Regions from separate parts of the Paenibacillus sp. E222 genome, predicted to be linked through region 2. Evidence: riboswitches for the same ligand, from Rfam matches in the RefSeq annotation. Region 2 holds a riboswitch; each other region holds the start of a gene.
What was found. Region 2 has a riboswitch for cyclic di-AMP ahead of HW560_RS31375 (HAD family hydrolase). Riboswitches for the same ligand answer to the same signal wherever they lie in the genome.
Positions count from the first base shown of each region.

Region 1: it holds a riboswitch for cyclic di-AMP, as region 2 does, so the genes downstream of both, HW560_RS27835 (C40 family peptidase) here and HW560_RS31375 (HAD family hydrolase) in region 2, are expected to answer to the same signal.
Region 3: it holds a riboswitch for cyclic di-AMP, as region 2 does, so the genes downstream of both, HW560_RS04855 (C40 family peptidase) here and HW560_RS31375 (HAD family hydrolase) in region 2, are expected to answer to the same signal.
Region 4: it holds a riboswitch for cyclic di-AMP, as region 2 does, so the genes downstream of both, HW560_RS05235 (resuscitation-promoting factor) here and HW560_RS31375 (HAD family hydrolase) in region 2, are expected to answer to the same signal.

Region 1 covers NZ_CP058552.1:6,302,832-6,307,464, forward strand. The annotation lists gene HW560_RS27820 (X2-like carbohydrate binding domain-containing protein) at 1-889, opposite strand, end outside; tRNA gene HW560_RS27825 (tRNA-Leu) at 1,222-1,305, opposite strand; gene pelA (pectate lyase) at 1,420-2,331, opposite strand; cyclic di-AMP (ydaO/yuaA leader) riboswitch at 2,791-2,922, shown strand; gene HW560_RS27835 (C40 family peptidase) at 2,928-3,392, shown strand; gene HW560_RS27840 (carboxymuconolactone decarboxylase family protein) at 3,498-3,827, opposite strand; gene HW560_RS27845 (hypothetical protein) at 3,945-4,163, opposite strand; gene HW560_RS27850 (hypothetical protein) at 4,286-4,615, opposite strand.
Region 2 covers NZ_CP058552.1:7,020,357-7,024,989, forward strand. The annotation lists gene HW560_RS31365 (Nramp family divalent metal transporter) at 1-425, shown strand, start outside; gene HW560_RS31370 (HAD family hydrolase) at 573-1,265, opposite strand; gene HW560_RS31375 (HAD family hydrolase) at 1,436-1,834, opposite strand; cyclic di-AMP (ydaO/yuaA leader) riboswitch at 1,952-2,127, opposite strand; gene HW560_RS31380 (glutathione peroxidase) at 2,494-2,970, shown strand; tRNA gene HW560_RS31385 (tRNA-Leu) at 3,117-3,199, opposite strand; gene HW560_RS31390 (urease accessory protein UreF) at 3,574-4,320, shown strand; gene HW560_RS31395 (hypothetical protein) at 4,593-4,633, shown strand, end outside.
Region 3 covers NZ_CP058552.1:1,079,480-1,084,112, reverse strand. The annotation lists gene HW560_RS04865 (c-type cytochrome) at 54-413, opposite strand; gene HW560_RS04860 (GNAT family N-acetyltransferase) at 564-1,058, opposite strand; gene HW560_RS04855 (C40 family peptidase) at 1,459-1,929, opposite strand; cyclic di-AMP (ydaO/yuaA leader) riboswitch at 1,933-2,070, opposite strand; gene HW560_RS04850 (hypothetical protein) at 2,322-3,164, opposite strand; gene HW560_RS04845 (M1 family metallopeptidase) at 3,175-4,633, opposite strand, start outside.
Region 4 covers NZ_CP058552.1:1,157,778-1,162,410, forward strand. The annotation lists gene rsmA (16S rRNA (adenine(1518)-N(6)/adenine(1519)-N(6))-dimethyltransferase RsmA) at 1-28, opposite strand, end outside; gene rnmV (ribonuclease M5) at 33-578, opposite strand; gene HW560_RS05235 (resuscitation-promoting factor) at 734-1,918, opposite strand; cyclic di-AMP (ydaO/yuaA leader) riboswitch at 2,192-2,445, opposite strand; gene HW560_RS05240 (TatD family hydrolase) at 2,687-3,457, opposite strand; gene HW560_RS05245 (HD domain-containing protein) at 3,796-4,633, opposite strand, start outside.

The DNA.
Region 1 (4,633 bases), 720 kb from region 2:
GACCTGCATCACGCCACCAGATGGCTGCTATGGGGAATAAGCGTGAAATACTCGACCATTCTGTTAACCCCTTACTACTGTCGTAGGCTTCAACATCCCAATCGATCCTCCAGCCGTTCGCATACTTTTTCCAGAAGTCCACGTAATTATGGTCAAGCGCCCAGGAAAGCTCATACCAGATATTATTTCTGTCCAGGGCTTTGGACCATGCCTCTACATCACCGCGTGCATCCCGGCTCAGGTTATTAATCCCTGATCCTGGCGTCACACTGTCGAATTTGACAAAGTTGATGCCCCACTCGCCAAGAAGATCCGCGATGGAGTCAATGTACTTCTGTGAGCAAGGGTTCGAAAAATCAATTTTGTACGTGTACGAATCCCAAGCATCCATAACAACGAGCGGTTTTACCGCAATATCCTGCATACGACATGCCCCACCCGTTCCATACACCTCAAGATTTTTTTCATAAGCGGTGATTGATAATCCCGGAATGAGATAGATCCCGATCTTCTGTCCGTTATTATGGACATAATCGATGACCTCCTGAAATCCATTTGGATAAAGAACAGTACTCGGAATAGGACGGCCGTATTCATCTTCATCACCGTTCCAGCCTGCATCAATATTAATGTATTCATATCCATGGGCTTGCAGCTTCTCGCGCATGGCATCCGACTGCTTCTTAATACTCTCGGCCGACGTCCAGTTACCCGCCCCGTCATATACCTGCATGCTGTAACTGCTCCAACCCATATACGGCTTCTGGGCCAGACTCTTATCTGCTGCTTGTGCCACATTGCCGCCTGTCGTTCCCATAATCCCGAACTGCACCACCGCAATCATGAATACCATGAAACACATTGCCATCCTTTTTCCGATTCGTTTCAAATTATCCCTACCCCCTCTGAATTTGGTCATTCAAATCCCTGTTGATAGCGCTTCCATACGAGAAGAGAATAGTAGATGAAGGATGCTCAGGATAGGTACATTTCGGTATTTTACGTACATTAAACCTGAAATACAGGGGCAAACCGTCACATAACGAACACTTTTCCATTTTTGGATAAATAAACAAAGATCAACTTCTTCTTTGCTCAAGTTGAAGGAATAGTTGAAAAAACATTCAGGATGAGCAACCGCTCTGATCCGTAAACAGATAAAAAAGGTTCCTAGAGTGGCAGCAATGCCATTCTAGGAACCTTTCTTCGTGTTGCACATGATGCGGTCGAGAGGACTCGAACCTCCACGGGGGTTAGCCCACACGGACCTGAACCGTGCGCGTCTGCCAATTCCGCCACGACCGCGTATATCTTATCTCCGAGAAATTATATCGCGGCGACAATAAATACTATATCATGTGCAGGTAATTAGTGTCAACAAAAAATTATCCTCTTCTCATGTGTAAAGCATTTTATAAATTAGATCTTGGAGGGCCAGTTGCCGTACCAGGCATACCCACTTCTTCTTTCCTTATCGATATCGCTGAGTTTGTATTTCACAACCCCATCACGTCCTACGAAGATTGGTTTATCCGTTCCAATTTCATAGAAACGTGCCCAAATTGGCGCTGCACCTGAATCTGCAATGAGTTGGCTGTCTCCGTTTTCTCTGACATACTTGTAACCAGTAATTTTAACTTTGTTGAACCAGGCTTCTGCCGCTTTGATGGAGGCAGTAATTTTGGAGTTAGCCGGTCTAGTTTTTAAAAACTTCACAATTGTACTGCTCTCTCCAGCACTCAGAGAAGGCACTTCATAAATCCTAGCGCCTGCAGGTTTAAGGGTACTGGAATCATGCTGCTGCCCCCATGCAGTCAGTTTACCGTTCGCTACAACCTGTGTATTGAGAATAGCCTCTACACCTTTGGCAACTGATTTTTTACTACGATCTGCAAGAGAGCTGTCGATGAATGAGAAATCTCCTTTACGTGCACCTACTTCATCCAGCATGTACATGACATTAATCATGGCATCGTCGTTGAAGGTGATGTGCTTGTGATAACCGGAGCTTTGGTATACCTGTGGCCAACCCCCATTGGAGTACTGCATATTCAGCAAAAAGTTGATTCCTTTGATGGCAGCAGCCGAATAACGCGGATCATTCGTCTTTTTGAATTCCTTGGCTAACCTTCTAATTTCTGAGTATGTAGCTTTGTTATCAATCGTAGATTTGGCCCACTCACCACTTGTTTCTTTGTAATCCTTCTTCCATCCCCCGTCTGGATGTTGATTCTTCAAAATGTCCGAGATACTTGCTGTCGTTCCAGAGGCGTCTGCAGCAGAGACCTTAGCAGCAGGCTGAAATACCATTCCGACAACGGAGAAAACCATTGTACATGCCTATAACCAAAGATGCAAACCTTGTTTTTGCCTTCAACATAGATTAGAAACACTCCTCAATTCATTTTCTGCAAACTGTTCCCCTGCTAATCTATCCCCCTTATATTTGTTTTATAATCAAACTATTTCTTTTAATCCAATAAATGGAATGTACAAAAAGAATTCTATGCAAAAAGATGAATTTTGTCAATATTTGCAACAACATGTAACAAATTCTTTGGACAACCTATAATTATCGTCTAATTGGATGTGAGAAAGCCAATAAATTGTCCAATTTCTCTCCTTCTGAAACAGTAGTTACTTTTTTGTCATTTATTAGAACCCATCATTCGAGTTATTTCTACATAAAAAGCGATAATTCCGTTAACATTGAGATGATAAGAAGGGTTCAAGATCGGTTTGACATTTTCGCATTTATGCAATATAGTTTCAAAAGGTTACAAAAACTTAATTATTCATTTGCCGAGTTTCATGTTTGAAAACGGGGGAACCATTTTGGGTGAATTATTCTTATACATAGGAAATATAGGGAACCTTCTACCGAACCCTTAGCTAACTCCGTAGGCATCGAAGGGAGAACAACAATTTTGAAAAAGCTTATCATTTCTATTTTTGGAGCAGCAGTTCTATTTACATCCGGTGCAGCAAGCACAGAGGCAAGCAGTATTAACACCGTCGTTAACAACATGACAGGCATTCCTTACAAATGGGGCGGCACGACACTCGCCGGGTTTGATTGCTCTGGATTTATGAGATATATTTTCAACAAATATAGCATTGAATTACCACGTACTTCCCAGCAGCAAGCGAAGGCCGGAACACCGGTATCCAAAGCTAATCTGCGGACAGGTGACCTGGTATTCTTTAATACGATGGGCAATGGCATTTCTCATACAGGTGTATATATCGGGGGCGGACAGTTCGCTCATGCTTCCAGCAGCAAGGGTGTCAGCATCACCCAATTATCCAATCCATATTTCAATGATCGTTATGTAACAGCACGCCGGGTAACAGGTCAGTTTATGTATAACAAAATGCTGGGCAAAATATAAGTTTGATTGGAAATAGCGCAAAGAGGAGGCTCCGGGTGAATCCGGGACCTCCTCTTTGTTTTGGGACTTTTGTTTACAAATCCGCTGTGCTGTAGACTTCTATACTTAATGTAGAGCCTTCTGTACTCTCATTGCACCTTGAGACAACGCATGGCCTCCGCCTACGGCTCCAGCCACAGCCACCGTCTCCATAATCTCCTGATCGGTCGCTCCTTTGGCACGCGCCTCTTCCACATGGTAAAACGTACATACCTCATTGTTTGCAAACAAACCAATGCCCAGCGCTATCAGCTGTTTGGTCTTGGCATCAATCGCCCCTGCCTGAAAACATTCTCCAGTGAACTCATGATAAGACTTAACCACAGCTGGCAGCACGTCGCTTAATTCACCAATCTGATCTTTATAGGCATGAACCTTATCATTCATTAATGTCATGGTTACCGCACATCCTCTCGGCTGATATGTTACAAGCTCTCACTGTACCTATCATTTCACCCGAGAGGTGCAATTATGCCAAAACACCCATGGTAAATGAACCTAAAAACACACGTCCTATTCTTCGAGCAGACTCTTACGTGGCTCGCTGAACAACTGATACTGATAATTCCGGTCCAGCTTGACCACACGACGATTCTGACGGCGAATGAGCACCTGCTCCCCGTCCCAGGCAACCACAATGCCTGTCACATCATTGGACTGAATCTCGTCCCGTACTACCCTTACTTTTTCACCCGATAAACGCAGTGCATCCAATTCTGCATCACTGATCATATTCATGGCGCCTACTTTCCCAAAAAATTATTTACAAAAAGAGACCTAAATGAAAAGTCATTTAGGTCTCACGTGACTGTATTGGACTGTCATGTCATTCGAAAGTATGTCCCGACTGAAAGTTACCGCTGCGCGTGCTCTTTGCTGTCGTTCTTCTCAAACCAAAAATCAAGCACTTTGGCGGACATCACACGTTCTTCAAGGTACTCCACTTGATGCGGTGTAAATTGTTCTTTCCAAGAGAAGGACAACTCTTCGCACAAGCCTACAATCGTCAGCAATTCTGACCAGGCAACGTAGCGTTTGTACCAGAAAAATTGAGGATGTTCAATCATATAGGGATAAAGGTCATCGAATTCCGTATGTTTACAATCCAGGGCACGCTCAAAATGTACTTTCGATTCCGCCAGCTTATCAATAAAAAATTGTTCTGTTGCCGGTTGGTTACCCATGGTGTTGCCTCCTCTCCC
Region 2 (4,633 bases):
TGACACCACTTCTGGGTACCACCATTGCAAGTATCCTGTTCGGTGTAGCCCTGCTGGCTTCAGGCCAGAACTCAACACTCACCGGCACGTTGTCCGGACAGATTGTAATGGAAGGCTTCCTGAACATTCGTATTCCGGCGTGGCTTCGTCGACTGGTAACACGTCTGATTGCAATCATTCCGGCCGTTATCGTAACAGCCATTGCCGGAGAGCACGGAACAGAGGAACTGCTGATTCTGAGCCAGGTTGTGCTGTCACTGCAGCTTCCCTTTGCCGTCATTCCACTGGTGATGTTTACGAGTGACAAAAAAAGCATGGGGGCTTTTGTCAACAAGCCGTGGCTCCAAATCATCTCCTGGATCATCGCTGGGGTTATCGTTGTCCTGAATGTGTATCTGATTATCCAGACCATTATGTTGTTCTAGGTTACATGGAACTACGCCGTATTTTGTCTAACTCAAAAAGGCTGATCAACTCAAGTAACGTATCCCTTGAGACGATCAGCCTTTCCTTTTATATGTTTGAGCATTAACCTGATCCATACTAACCGGATCTTAAAAAACGCACTTCATTTAGTTGTCTGAATTCTGAGTTACCATCAACAATGGAAGAAGCTCCTCCAGTGATTTAATCGTCCAGTCTGGACGTTCTGCATCCGCAAGCTCCGGCTGGAACCTGCCATAACCCTGCAAAATCCGGATCGTGTGCATACCCAGCTTCTTAGCTGGAATAATATCATTATCGATCCTGTCGCCGATCATGACCGCTTCCTCGGGTTTACATCCCGCCTGTTTCAACGCTACAGCATACAATTCAGGATCAGGCTTGGACACTCCTTCTTCAGCCGAACAGGCCAGCACATCCACATACTTGCGCAAGCCGTAGCTATTCAGTCGATTTTCCGTCCCCGGGCTCTGATTGGCAATGATACCAATCTTATAGTGCTGCGACAACGTCTGAAGAACAGCGTCGGCTGACGGGAAGGGTCGCTCAAGCTCTTTGCGGAACTTCAGCTTCTCCTGTATCTGTTCCCGGTGCCCCTCATCGCTGATCAGAGTACGAATAGCCAATTTCATCGGCCATTGCTCGTAATTTCGGTAGGAGGCCGCAAATATGTCTCGCACCGTCTGCATCTCCACCTGATAACCAAGCGCACAAGCTTCACGAACGAACTGACCGATAATATCATCTACCGGCTCCCATTCGTCCACAAGCGTATCCCCCACATCAAAGAACAACCATTGTATTCCACGTACATCCGGCACGCCTATTCCTCCTCGTTAGCCACAGGAAATTATCCCTATTTCCCAAACCATAAAAAAGAAGACCCACCATCATGCATGAGTCTCCTCAAGAATCCGTTTTATTCATGATTTCAATTATAACAGGCAGCTGACACTGGATCAATCACAGGAATAGTACGAGCCACTAGCCATTAGCCATTAAGCAGAAATCCAACTTCCCCATTCAAGGAATATACAATACGGTCTGCTCCCATTCCCCGATAGATCCCTTTGGGATGACTTTGTTCGGTAATCACACACAGGGACTTGGATGTCCAGGATCGGCAGATCTGCAAATATCGACAGGTTAGGTTTAGGCTATTTTCAAAAATAAAAACATTGCCGACACTACCTTGCGGCAAAAACCATTTCTGAGCTGCAGCCGTGTTCATGCGAATGACATGCTCTACACCGATTCTCCGGAGCCTGCGCTCTTCCCCTGCACTGTTAGTCAGAACGGCAAAAGGCATTTTTTTGTACATCAGCAATTTGATAAATTTGCGTCCTGCTTCATTTGGAGCAGTCACTAAGATCATCTCTTTATCCATCATTCGTTCCTCCCTTGGCGTGAAAAGACAACAAAAAAGAAGCGTGGGGGACCAAGGCCTCCCGGACGCTTCTTCAATAATCCATAGCAAAAAGACACTATGAACCAGCGTACGGCTTGTTGCCTCTCCCTTTAACGCTTACGAGGTTAGCTGACGGATTCGGGCGCGAGAGTCGCCCTATTTCCGGCTGTCACCGGAAAATTCACCCCATGGATGCCCACTGTCCTGGACAGTTCATCCTGTTGGTTCCCCCGTTTCCCACCCATGAATGAATGGAAACTCAGCGATTAAAACATCGTTCTTATATCATCATAATCAGAGCGATATTATCGTTTGTTTCGTTTTTCATGTAAAATTTAATTTAAATTGGAATTACGATATGAATCATACACCCGTGCCATATTGGTGTAAAGTCTGCGCAGATCACCGAATCGACGGATTTTTGCCATTTCACATCAATAATAGCGCTTACAACACATCCATTCTCTACCCATCTCTTCAAAGCTCTCTAATTCTCTCTCTAGCGAAAATAAGGTAGCAAATCAGTCACAGATCATACACGACAGCTTGAAATGGAGTTAAAAAAGCAATATAAATTTTGCAATATTTAATTGCAATCAATATAATAGAGGATATAAGAAAATGAGATGGAGGCGATTTTCATGTCAGTCTACGACTACAAAGTAAACACCCTTCGCGGTCAGGAAGTTGAAATGTCCAACTATCGTGACAAAGTACTGCTTATCGTAAATACAGCAAGCCAATGCGGCCTTACACCTCAATTCAAAGGTCTGCAAGAACTTCAGGACAAGTTTAAAGACTCCCCATTTGAAGTTCTTGGTTTTCCAAGCAACCAGTTTGCACAGGAAAAGGGCTCCTCTGACGATATTGCTGAGTTCTGCCAGATGAACTATGGTGTCAGCTTCCCGATGTTTGAGAAAATTGATGTGAATGGTTCAAGCGCTCACCCTCTATTCCAGCATCTTACCAAAGAAGCACCGGGCGTACTCGGCTCCAAAGCCATCAAATGGAACTTCACCAAGTTCCTTGTGGATCAGAACGGTCGTGTTGTGAAGCGGTATGCTCCCAAAACAACACCTGATAAAATTGAAGCAGACATCAAAGCATTGCTTAAATAACAAGTAAAGGCCATCCCACCCCGGCAGACAGCATGAGCATGCATTCAGGGGAATCGGATGACCTTTTTTTTCGGACCCGGTTACTGTAAAAAACACAAAAAAAGAAGCTCCCCATACGGGAAGCTTCTTCTTAATCGTTCTTATGATGCGGTCGAGAGGACTCGAACCTCCACGGGTATACACCCACTACCCCCTCAAGATAGCGTGTCTGCCATTCCACCACGACCGCATGTCGTAAATAATCGGCAACAGAATTGATTATACCCGGTTCATGTTTAAAAGTAAAGCATTTTTATTAATATTATTTTAACTGCGCTTTTCCTCCCATAAATCGTATAATCTCGTCATTTTCTCCTACGAAGTGCATATGATTAAATTTGATCTCGTTTGTATATCCGATTAGGCTGATCACTCTACTTTCTTTATGACCACTCTTCATATTCTCTCAGTAGAACATAACTTATAAAGTTATATAAAATAACATTAAATAGATTTTATAGTTAAACAACCAAGAAACTATTGACAAAAAGCGGATATTTATGTGAATATATATATCATATAATTCGGATTTACAAACATAAAACGAACCAAAAAGGAGTATAAATGTTATTTAACATAACATTTAACGAACGTAGGAGGCGAAAGATTGTGAACCGTGGGAATAAGCTGCTCGATTACGTCAAACTGCTTGATTCCTCTATCCAGGTCGGAGGCTTCACCCATTCCTTCGGAATGGATGCCCATATCGCGGAAGGTACCATTCGTAGTGCTGAAGATCTCGAATCATTCATGCGCTGCCAATTGCATCCCAGCATCGTGCGTCTGGAAGGCATGGCGATTAAAGGCATATACACCGCCGCAGATCACAATGACGCGTGGCGTACAGCCCTCATCGACAAGCTCGTCCATGTCCAGCGCACCCCAGTCAATCTTAGAGAACATGCGACCACAATGGGCAAACGACTGATTAAGCTAGCTCGTGCACTCCACCCCTGGATTGATTTTAGCCACCTCGAACACACCCTGGCTAAGTATGAATCCGTCGGCTGCCTCTCCACTGTTCACGCCTGGATTAACCACCACCTCGAAATCCCTGTCGAGGAGGCGGTCCTTGGTTATCTGCATTCAGCCATGAGTGCCTGCATAACCGAAGCCTCCAAAGTAATTCCTCTTCATACCGATACAATCCAGGACCTGCTGGTTCGCCTGGCCGCAGACCTGGAACATGAATGGCATACCGTCAGCGCCTCCGCTGCCGATGGACTGGTACAACCAACCTCAATGTCCATGAAAACGTTGTTCCCAAGCTTTCACATGCTTGGAGCAGGGCTTCACGCCTACCGAGCCTAATCTACCCCCTCCCCTTCATACCCGCGTCCTCACGCAGTAAAATATATAAAAAACACGCCGCAACCTCATTGCTGGCGTGTTTTCTATGTCAATTATTTTGTCTATTTAACGTATTTACGCCATTTTTCATATTAAAATACACTTATTTCCGTCTTTTTTAATTGTTAGATGACGCAAATACGTATATAATAAAACATACAGCTCGCATATCTATATACTTTACACCAAGAATAACCAGCTGAACACTACATTCCAACGAGGGGTGAACCCTTTTGAACAAAAAGAAACCTGTGACTCCTTTCGGATGGGCCAT
Region 3 (4,633 bases), 1.6 Mb from region 2:
TTTAACACGCGTGTAATCTGAATCCTATGATTCGCTGCCTTAGTCTTCTAGCCTTACTTCTTCTCCGCCAGCCACATCGCAATATTCGCGATTTCTTCATCCTTCAGCTTGTCTTTGAACGAAGGCATACCGCCGCTTTTACCTTTGACAATCGTGGTATAAATCTTCTCCACATCGTCCTGGCTACCAATCTTCTGCAGACTAGGGCCCATACCCCCTTGAAGCTGATCACCGTGGCAGGTAATACAGTTTGCTTTGACCAGTGCCTCAGCCTGTCCTGCATCCATTGTAACTTGTGGCATCGTCGGTTTCGCTTCTTCTGCAACTTCCTCTTTCCCTGGAAGCGTAAACATTAGTACAATAGCTAAAGCGCACGCTGCAAAAAATACCCCGCTCATGATCCATTTGTGCATCCCTTATGTCCCCTCCAGAATGAAAGATCATCTAACTTGAAACTATCCATATCATTATAACGGAACCTGTAGTGACATCATAGCATTTTGTGGTAATTTTTTGAACTAATCACATAACCGGGGACTTTTTAGGGTGATTTTATGCACTATTTATTCGCGTGGACCTTCATAGACCATACAGTAAAAAGGTTTCAAACCGCTCGGTGTCTGTCGTTCGTATGTATCCTTCGTAACAAATCCGGCTTTGAGATAGACGCGAATGGCCCGGTCATTCCAGGTCAGAACTTCCAGATCAATTTCGTTTGCAGGGTTCCGGCGAATGGCTTCCTGCACAATGGCCAAGACAAAAGCCTTCCCTTGCCCATGGCCACATCGATCGGGGTGCATGCCAAGCCCAATGCGGGTGACACCTTCAAGCGGGAAGTATTGAGCGAAACCGCAAATCTGCTCATCCTCTCCCAGCACCACCGCATATTGTTCCTTCCGTAGCTGGGGATCGCCGAATTCTACTTCAAGTGCTTTCATTTGCTCCCAGGGCAGCCAGCTATAAATATTATAAGGCGGGTCATACTGCCAATCGCAGATGAGCTCCGCATGTTCTTCTTGCATGGGCACAACGTGAAACGTCACAGGGGCTTCATCCATACAAAACTGCACGCTCCTCTCATTGTGAACAAGCGATAATGATTTTGATTTGTCCATATCTATATCCATATGTCATTCCATATCTAAGCTTGTTTTCACTCTACAAAAGAGGCGTTCATTTGGCAAGTCCTCGTTTTAGAAAAAAAAGTGAAACAAAAGTTCCGGTAATTTCGTTTATATTATAGTAGGATGGGTAAAAACATGATAAGAGCACGGACGAAGCAATGAAAATAGCTCTAAAAAACTTAAACTTAGGTTTGATCGCTATCCCGAATGCTTTAAAGGAAACGAAGCACAAAAAAACCGCCGGATCCATTCCTGCGGAGAATGTACCAGACGGTTCTATTATGCTTCGTTACAGTAGTTTTATTGTTCCAGCATGACGTTGCTCAGCTTGTCCCTAGTCGATGGCCAATGTCTCATATGCGTCCGTGCTCATAATGCGTTTAGCGCCAACATAGCGGTTAGCCCAGTAGCTTTCACTTAATTCGCTGATGGTAACTCCTTTGGAAGAAGAGGAGTGTGCAAACTTTCCATCCCCTACAAAGATCCCTACGTGCGAGACCCCTTTACCCGTTGTATTGAAGAATACCAGATCACCTGGTCTCATTTCCATACGGGATACCGAATCACCCATGTCGAATTGTGAACTCGATTGGCGAGCCAGATCAATACCCAGCTTGTCGAATACATAACTTGTGAACCCAGAGCAGTCAAAGCCGTTAAGCGTTGTTCCTCCGCTTTTGTATGTAGTTCCCATTGCTGAATCAATGACTTGGTCCATTTTTGAATCTGCGAATGCGCTGCCTGCTCCAAGCGATAATGCAAATGTGAGGCTAAGTACAGCTGCGGTTAATTTCTTTTTAAACAAGAGATATACCCCTTCCAATGCCTGCGAGGTTAGCTTAAGGATTCGGTTGAAGGTCCCCTATGATCCCTCTGTTGCAAGATCAATTCACCCATAACTGGTTCCCCCGCTTCCCAGGTGCTAGGAATTTGGCTATGCTAGTTATGCACCTGCGAAATCAAGAAATGACGATTAAATTTTAAGTAGTTACAAATATGAAGGTAAAGATTACAAAGTTGTTACTAAAAACTCACTGCGATTATTGTAACAGAGGTATATCACTTTGGCAACGTTTAACAACAAAATTAGCAAAAAAAACCTCGACCTTTGACGGGGAAAGGTCGAGGTTGCTTGTTTAAAGGCTTTTGATGAATACAACTTTACATAGAGATGGTAACCATTTTTAACCGTGCACGTTAATCCTTGATCGAATTGTACTGCCATAACCGGAAATGGGCGCATATTTTCCATAGGCTTAGCAAGCACCGGGCAAGTGGATACGTCTGTTGTAGTATAAGACCAGTTAAACCCGTTAGTAACCATGAAGCTGAAGTAAAGGCACCAAAGACCAGCAGATGAAGGCCGCCCAGCATGACAGCGATGCCGATCAGAGTGATGACCTGGCGTAGTGCAATCCATAGAGCTTGAAACGTACCACGCGCTCCGCCTTCCCCATCAGGAGCTGAGATACCAAACTGCATGTAGAGCAGGATATGATGGATAACCCACCCGTATACAATCCAACCAGCAACATAGGGAATACCAGGCAAGAGCAGATGGAGGGAATGAAAACCTTCCATAAAGATAGAATAGAGCTTTGGTGCGAGCCAATAAGCAGGCAGCAGCAGCAAAAGGGTACGAATGGTGTAAAGCAACAGCATCGGTTTCCACAAATTTTTGATGCCACGAATGAATGGAATGCGCTCTTCCGAATGATTATAATGCTGGAGCGAGTAGAGCAGCCCTGCCTGAATGAGAGGGCTAATCAGCATCCGTAGCAGCAGCATAGCCCCTAAAATCCATAAATAGCGATGGACCTCCGGATTCGTTGTCAGGCCGAGTTGGCTCTCCATTTTGAATAAAATTGTACTGAGTTCCCCTGCATCAGGGTCAGGATAACGCAGGAGCAGCGGGACCACAGCTGACTGAACCATTCGATAAAGAAAGTATCCCCATACTAATTGATAGAGAAATAAAAGTGCTGCAATGAACATATGCTGACGGACGAGAAACCAGCCTTCACGTATTTTCGCTTTCACTGTATCCACCTCACCATGACAGACTTCCGAATATGGCTTCTATAAGTTTGGTTGCACTCATGCTCCAGCGGGATTTGGTTGGCTCATCCAGTCCGGCTTTCAGAAAATTGTTCATATGATGGTTCTCCAGCACAATGGTGTACAGCGGATCAGTCATAGCCCAGGAAACAGGGGAAGTATAGGTCAGTTTGTAGGTAATGCGCTCCTCGCTGCCATCCCATTCTTTCGTCATGGTTTTCCCGTCTTCGAACATAATTCGAACAGGCACCTTCTTATATTCACTGCCTTTTTTCTGGACTGTTACAGACGACTCGTACAACGTTTGACCGTCTTTCAGGATAGGATTGATGGTGATCTTCTCCACTGCAAAGTCAGCCATGCCATCTCCATATACATATTGATTAAAATAATCGGTCCAGGATGTACGGGTCACTTGCTCCACGACCTTTTGAAAATCAGACGAAGTAGGGTGTTTGAAACGGTATTTCTTTACATAGGTCGAGAGAATACGCTCCATCGTTTTGGCACCAACCTGTTGTTCTATTCCGAGTAAAACAAGCTTGCCTCGTGTGTATACGTTCGCTGCATATTGATTCTGGGAATCAAACTTCCAGGAGTTCTGTGTCAGTGGAGCCGGAGAAGTAATGAGACCTGATTGTACAGGCAGATTCGGGATAAGTCCGTATTCCTGTTCCATCACTTTGTCTTCTGCATAGGAGGTGAATCCTTCGTCCAGCCAAGCCTCTTCGAATTCATTACTCGCAACCATGCCGTAAAAATACTGATGCCCAATCTCATGCACAACCGTGCGTTCCAGATCGTAACCAGGTGTAGAATCGTCCGCACCGAAGGCGGTGACCAAGGTAGGGTATTCCATTCCTCCTGCGCCGTTCCCCGATTTGGGCGGGACAACAATGGACAATGTGGAATACGGATAAGGGCCAAACCACTTGCTATAGTTGGATAGCGCCGCTTTGGCGGCGTAGAAATAACGTTCCTTCAGATCCTCATGAGCAGGGTCGAGATACAGCTTGATTCGAACACCTGGCACATTGGGAGCAGAGAAGGGTTCTTCCGCATAAACAAAATCAGGAGAGGCTGACCAGGCAAAATCATGCACATCATCGGCATAGAACTGATATATTTTTTCGCCGTTCTTCACAACCGCTTGCTGGGTTGGGAATCCAGTAGCAGCTACTTTGTATGTTTCCGGTACCCGAATACGCACACTATAGATACCGAAATCGGCGTAAAACTCTGAATTACCGTGATACTGATGCAGATTCCAGCCTTCGTTCGTTCGACCTCGTGTGCCTACTGGCTCATATACGCTAAGTTTAGGGAACCACTGACCAGCCATAACGAAATGATCTGCCGTTCCCATGCGGGCAAAAATTTGCGGTAGCTTGACCTCAAATTGGGTGTGAAGCGTGATGCTTTCACCGCCTTTAACGGGTTTGGGCAGCCGT
Region 4 (4,633 bases), 1.7 Mb from region 2:
TCTCTACCGTTTCTTCCATGCCCTTCATACGCTCACAATCCTTCACGTTCAATTTGCGATAATGCTGCGGAGAACTCTTCCCGGGTAATCTGGAATACACTCAACCGCTTGTGGAACTGCTTGCCGTTGCAATATCCTATGCCCAGCAGATTGCCCATCTCCATACGACGTGCAGCAGCCTGTGGGTGCACAATCAGTCCCGCCGCAATCAGATCCTCCCAATCGATCAGACTGGGTGCGCCTTCATAAGACGTGTGTACACGTGCCAGTGCATGACGAATGGCCTCAGGTGAGGCGTTCTCCACTCCGATGTCGCCTTTACGCGTAGCATCTGCCTCCGGGATGAAGGCATGCTTGCAGCCAGGTACTTTATTGGCGATGATTTTACGAATACGTTCACCAGCATGATCCGGGTCTGTCAGTACGATGACACCACGTCTCTCTTGGGCAAGTGCAATGCGCTTTAGAATACGCTGGTTGATGGCCGACCCACCAGTCTCGATCGTATCTGCCTGAACCGCACGTCGAATAGCTACGGTGTCGTCACGACCTTCCACCACGATCACTTCTTTTATCATGTTCCATTTCTTCCTTTCTAACGCAAAAAGAAGAGGAGTATCCTCTTCTCTGCCAAACGGCGGGGGAGACTGAATTCAGACCCCTCCGCCGCATATTCCGCATGAATCATTCATGCTTATATTTTATAGCATTCCCATTTCAAAGTAAAACGATTTTAGTTCGCTTCCGGCTTCACCGGACCAATCACATATACCGTCTTGCCTTTCTTCCGTCCGAAGTTCAGGGCATGCTTCACACTATCATAATACACATCAATTTTGTTGCCTTTAATGGCACCACCTGTGTCTTCCGCACGACGGAAGCCAAGGCCCTCGATATATACCCACCAGCCAATTGGAATGACTTTGGGATCAACCGCAATGGTACGTCCCTCGGTTACCCGAGTACCTGATGCCGTTTTTGTGCCGATACCGGGCTCTTCAGAAGAGTATGCCGTCATGGATACATTTTTCAACACTTTAGAATATTTAAAAGAACTGCCTGAGACGGTAATTACTTTGCTGCCCGAGGCAGCGGTTTTCTTCGAGTTCGTGGTTGTTGCTGTTTTTGTCGTGGAAGTCTGCGCCGATACCGTCTGAATCACTGGCTCTTTCACAACAGGTTTGGCTTTGGTACCAACGGCGATCACTTTATCAACGCGATTCGTTGCGACCGATTTGCCCACCATTTTTTTGGAGACCAATTCTCCATCCTGGAACACCTTTTCAATATGCTGTACAAGTGTGCCTTCTTTACCGCTCACAACGACACGATTGTCGCCTTTGTACAAGCTAGGGTCAGCCGTTTTGATCACTTTGTAAGCAATCGGCTGTTCCACGTCCACCGTACGCTTTGTTACACGCACTACACGGATTTTCATATCCGCTTCAATAGTGGTTCCAAGCGCCGGATACACTTTGTCTTCACTTGCAATCTGAATACCTGATTTTTTAATCGCATCTTTTACCGATGAATCGGTTGTATACAGAGTCTTGGTGTCTCCGTCTGCCGTAATATTAACTGGAACGGCCCGCTCAATAACGATGCGGTCTCCATCTGTGATCGCCCCATTCAAGGGCATGGATACCTGATCGTGAGGGCTGACTGTGATTGACTGCTCCTCCAGCATTTCCTGAAGCATTCCTGTACGAGTCTCTACCGCTTGAGCTTTGCCATCAATAACCAGTGAAATTTGTTTCCCGGCCTGACCGTAAACGACTAACAAGATCATGATTGTAAGCGCAATTGAGAAAATCGCGATCAATGCCATTTGACGCAAGTTCTCATGCTTCCACCGCAACGCGAAAGACTTACTGGATGATCGTGACTCATGGGTCTCTTCTGGTTGGAATGTGCCCACTTCTCCGTCCTCCTTCATAGCCTCGCCGTCTAAAGTAATGCATGATGTCTTTGACGCGACTATACCAAATTTTCTACAGAACACAGATCGGACCAACATAATCCGGTTCTGCACCATGAATCAATCTTCGCAACATGATGTCATCCTCCTGAATACTTACCGTATGATGACCGTATTTCTTTTATTCAAAAACAAAAAAGCCAAAGAAAGAGTTTAAGAGGAACTCTTTCGTGGCTTCCGAATGATTCTGAATATCGGAAATTCATGCACGAGGTTGCCTCTCTTTTTCCGCTTGCGAGGTTAGCTGTCGGGTTCGGGCGAAAGAGAGCCGCCCTATCTCCGGTCATCCGCTCATGGCGGACGCCCTTGAATTCACCCCGAGACCCAAAGAAGAAATCAAATATGGCTTCGCAGATTTATACGCTGCTTTTGGGTCAGCGCATTTTGCGCATCGGCTGAAAACACCGATGTTTAAGCCTTATTGGTTCCCCCGCTCTCCGTTAACGGAGACTCAGCGAGACTGATTCATGAAAGTAATGTTGTTTCATCGGAAAGTGTCCCTTTGTTCATCCCCCGAACATCTGTCCAATTTTCCGCACAACAATTCACTGAAAAGATGATATCCTGTTTCTATGCATGTTGTAAAGCGTTGTTCAAGTACGTTTTTCTAAATATTTGGTTAAAATATTGTAATATTCTTGATTTATTTGGATCAAAAAGCAAATTAACTCCGCCTAACTCACTTTTTCACCCGTTTTGCTCGATATTTTAACGAATCCCAAATCGTTCCATGGCATTTTTGGTCGTTATTGCTGCAATTTCCTCTACCGAAATGCCTTTAATTTCCGCAGCTGCTTCTGCAACCAGACGTACATGCGCTGTCTCATTTCGTTTTCCACGATAAGGGTGAGGTGTTAGATAAGGAGCATCGGTTTCAATGAAAAATCGGTCCATCGGAACCTTCTCAAGCACCTCTTTAGGCTGCTTCGCATTTTTGAACGTGATTGGCCCTCCGAAGGAAAGATGGAAGCCCAAATCCAGGCACATTTTCGCCGTTTCCCAGCTGCCAGAGAAGGAATGCATAACACCGCCTACTTCTCCTGCCTTCTCTTCACGCAAAATCTTTACAATATCCTCATGCGCATCCCGGTTGTGAATGACAATCGGCATATTTAACTCACGGGCAAGACCAATTTGTTGTCGTAATACGCGATGTTGAACCTCTTTCGGTGAAGTGTCCCAATAATAGTCTAGACCAATTTCACCGATAGCTACCACTTTTTCATGCTTGCATAAAGACGCAATCCATTCCAGATCACCCTCCTGCATCGTAATTGCATCCACTGGGTGCCAGCCTACCGCAGCATATATAAAATCATAGGTTTCAGCCAGCTTCATCGTGGATGGAATAGTCTCCCGGTTAAAGCCAACGTTAATCATGCGACTAACGCCCGCATCCACAGCACGCTGAATCATTTCCTCGCGGTCCTCGTCGAATTGTGGTGCATCCAGGTGTGTATGTGTGTCGAACAACATCATGCTGTATTTCTCCCTTCATGTCGAATTAACGACTAGCTCTTTTTAATCCATCCGGTAAACTAACCAGAACATAAATATTCCTAAATTCGGTCATATTTTTTTCTTTATTTCATTCTATTAGCTCATTCAGCACATTGAGCACAACATGTAGAGCGAACAAGTTCTTCCTTATCTATATGTTGCTTATCTTTAGCCATCCGGGTTGTATTCTAATTGCTCTGATTACAAAATTATGTCGATCTACATGTACTCTCCATTAAAGCAGATTACTGTATCATGGAAAATAGCTCTTTTAGAAAGCTTTATTCACCAGACTCCTGAACAGTATTGCTGATCATTTAATGTGAGAAATAGGGGCGTATATTTGACGGTAATTCATGAACAATTGCATCCACCTTATTTTGCGGATAATACAAGTGATGCTTTCCGCGATGAAGACCACTGATTGAACGGACAATGTCGGATACCTCTGACAACTCATGTAACTTGTCTTGCCGATCAAGCAGCAGGATCTGCTTGTCCGTTGATTCATCCGGACGAAACACATCATACGGATTATCCGTTGGAAAATCAATTTCCAGATCATACTCGGGATTAAGACCCGCTGCAGTGAAGGCTTCCCGAATCTCTTCAATCAGGTTTACGTCGATCTGTTCAATCTCTACATACTTATATAATTTGCGATCTATAAAACGTTCGCATAACTCACTTAGAACAGCATCGTCCTCTTTGCGCCACTGCATAAATGCCGTCTGAATCAAAGCTTCGTCCAGCTGCAAGTATTCATCCACCGTTAAATCGCCGGCGAATAGCTGGGACAGTGGATCGATCATGAAGCGGAATTGGAAACCTTGCTGTATGAGACTTTTCGCCCGCTTAAATATTTGCCGCAATATAATTTCCGAACTTCGGGTAACCGGATGAAAGTAAATTTGCCAGTACATCTGGTACCTGGACATCAAGTAATCCTCCACGGCATGCATGCCCGACTCCTTGACCACGATTCTTCCGTGAAATGGACGCAGCATACGCAGGATACGGTCAAGGTCGATCGTCCCATAGTTTACACCTGTAAAGTAGGCATCCCGAAGCAAGTAATCCATGCGGTCCGCATCAAGCGGACTGGTGACCAAATTAACGACAATAGGTTGCTCATATGTCTTTTGAATAACAGAA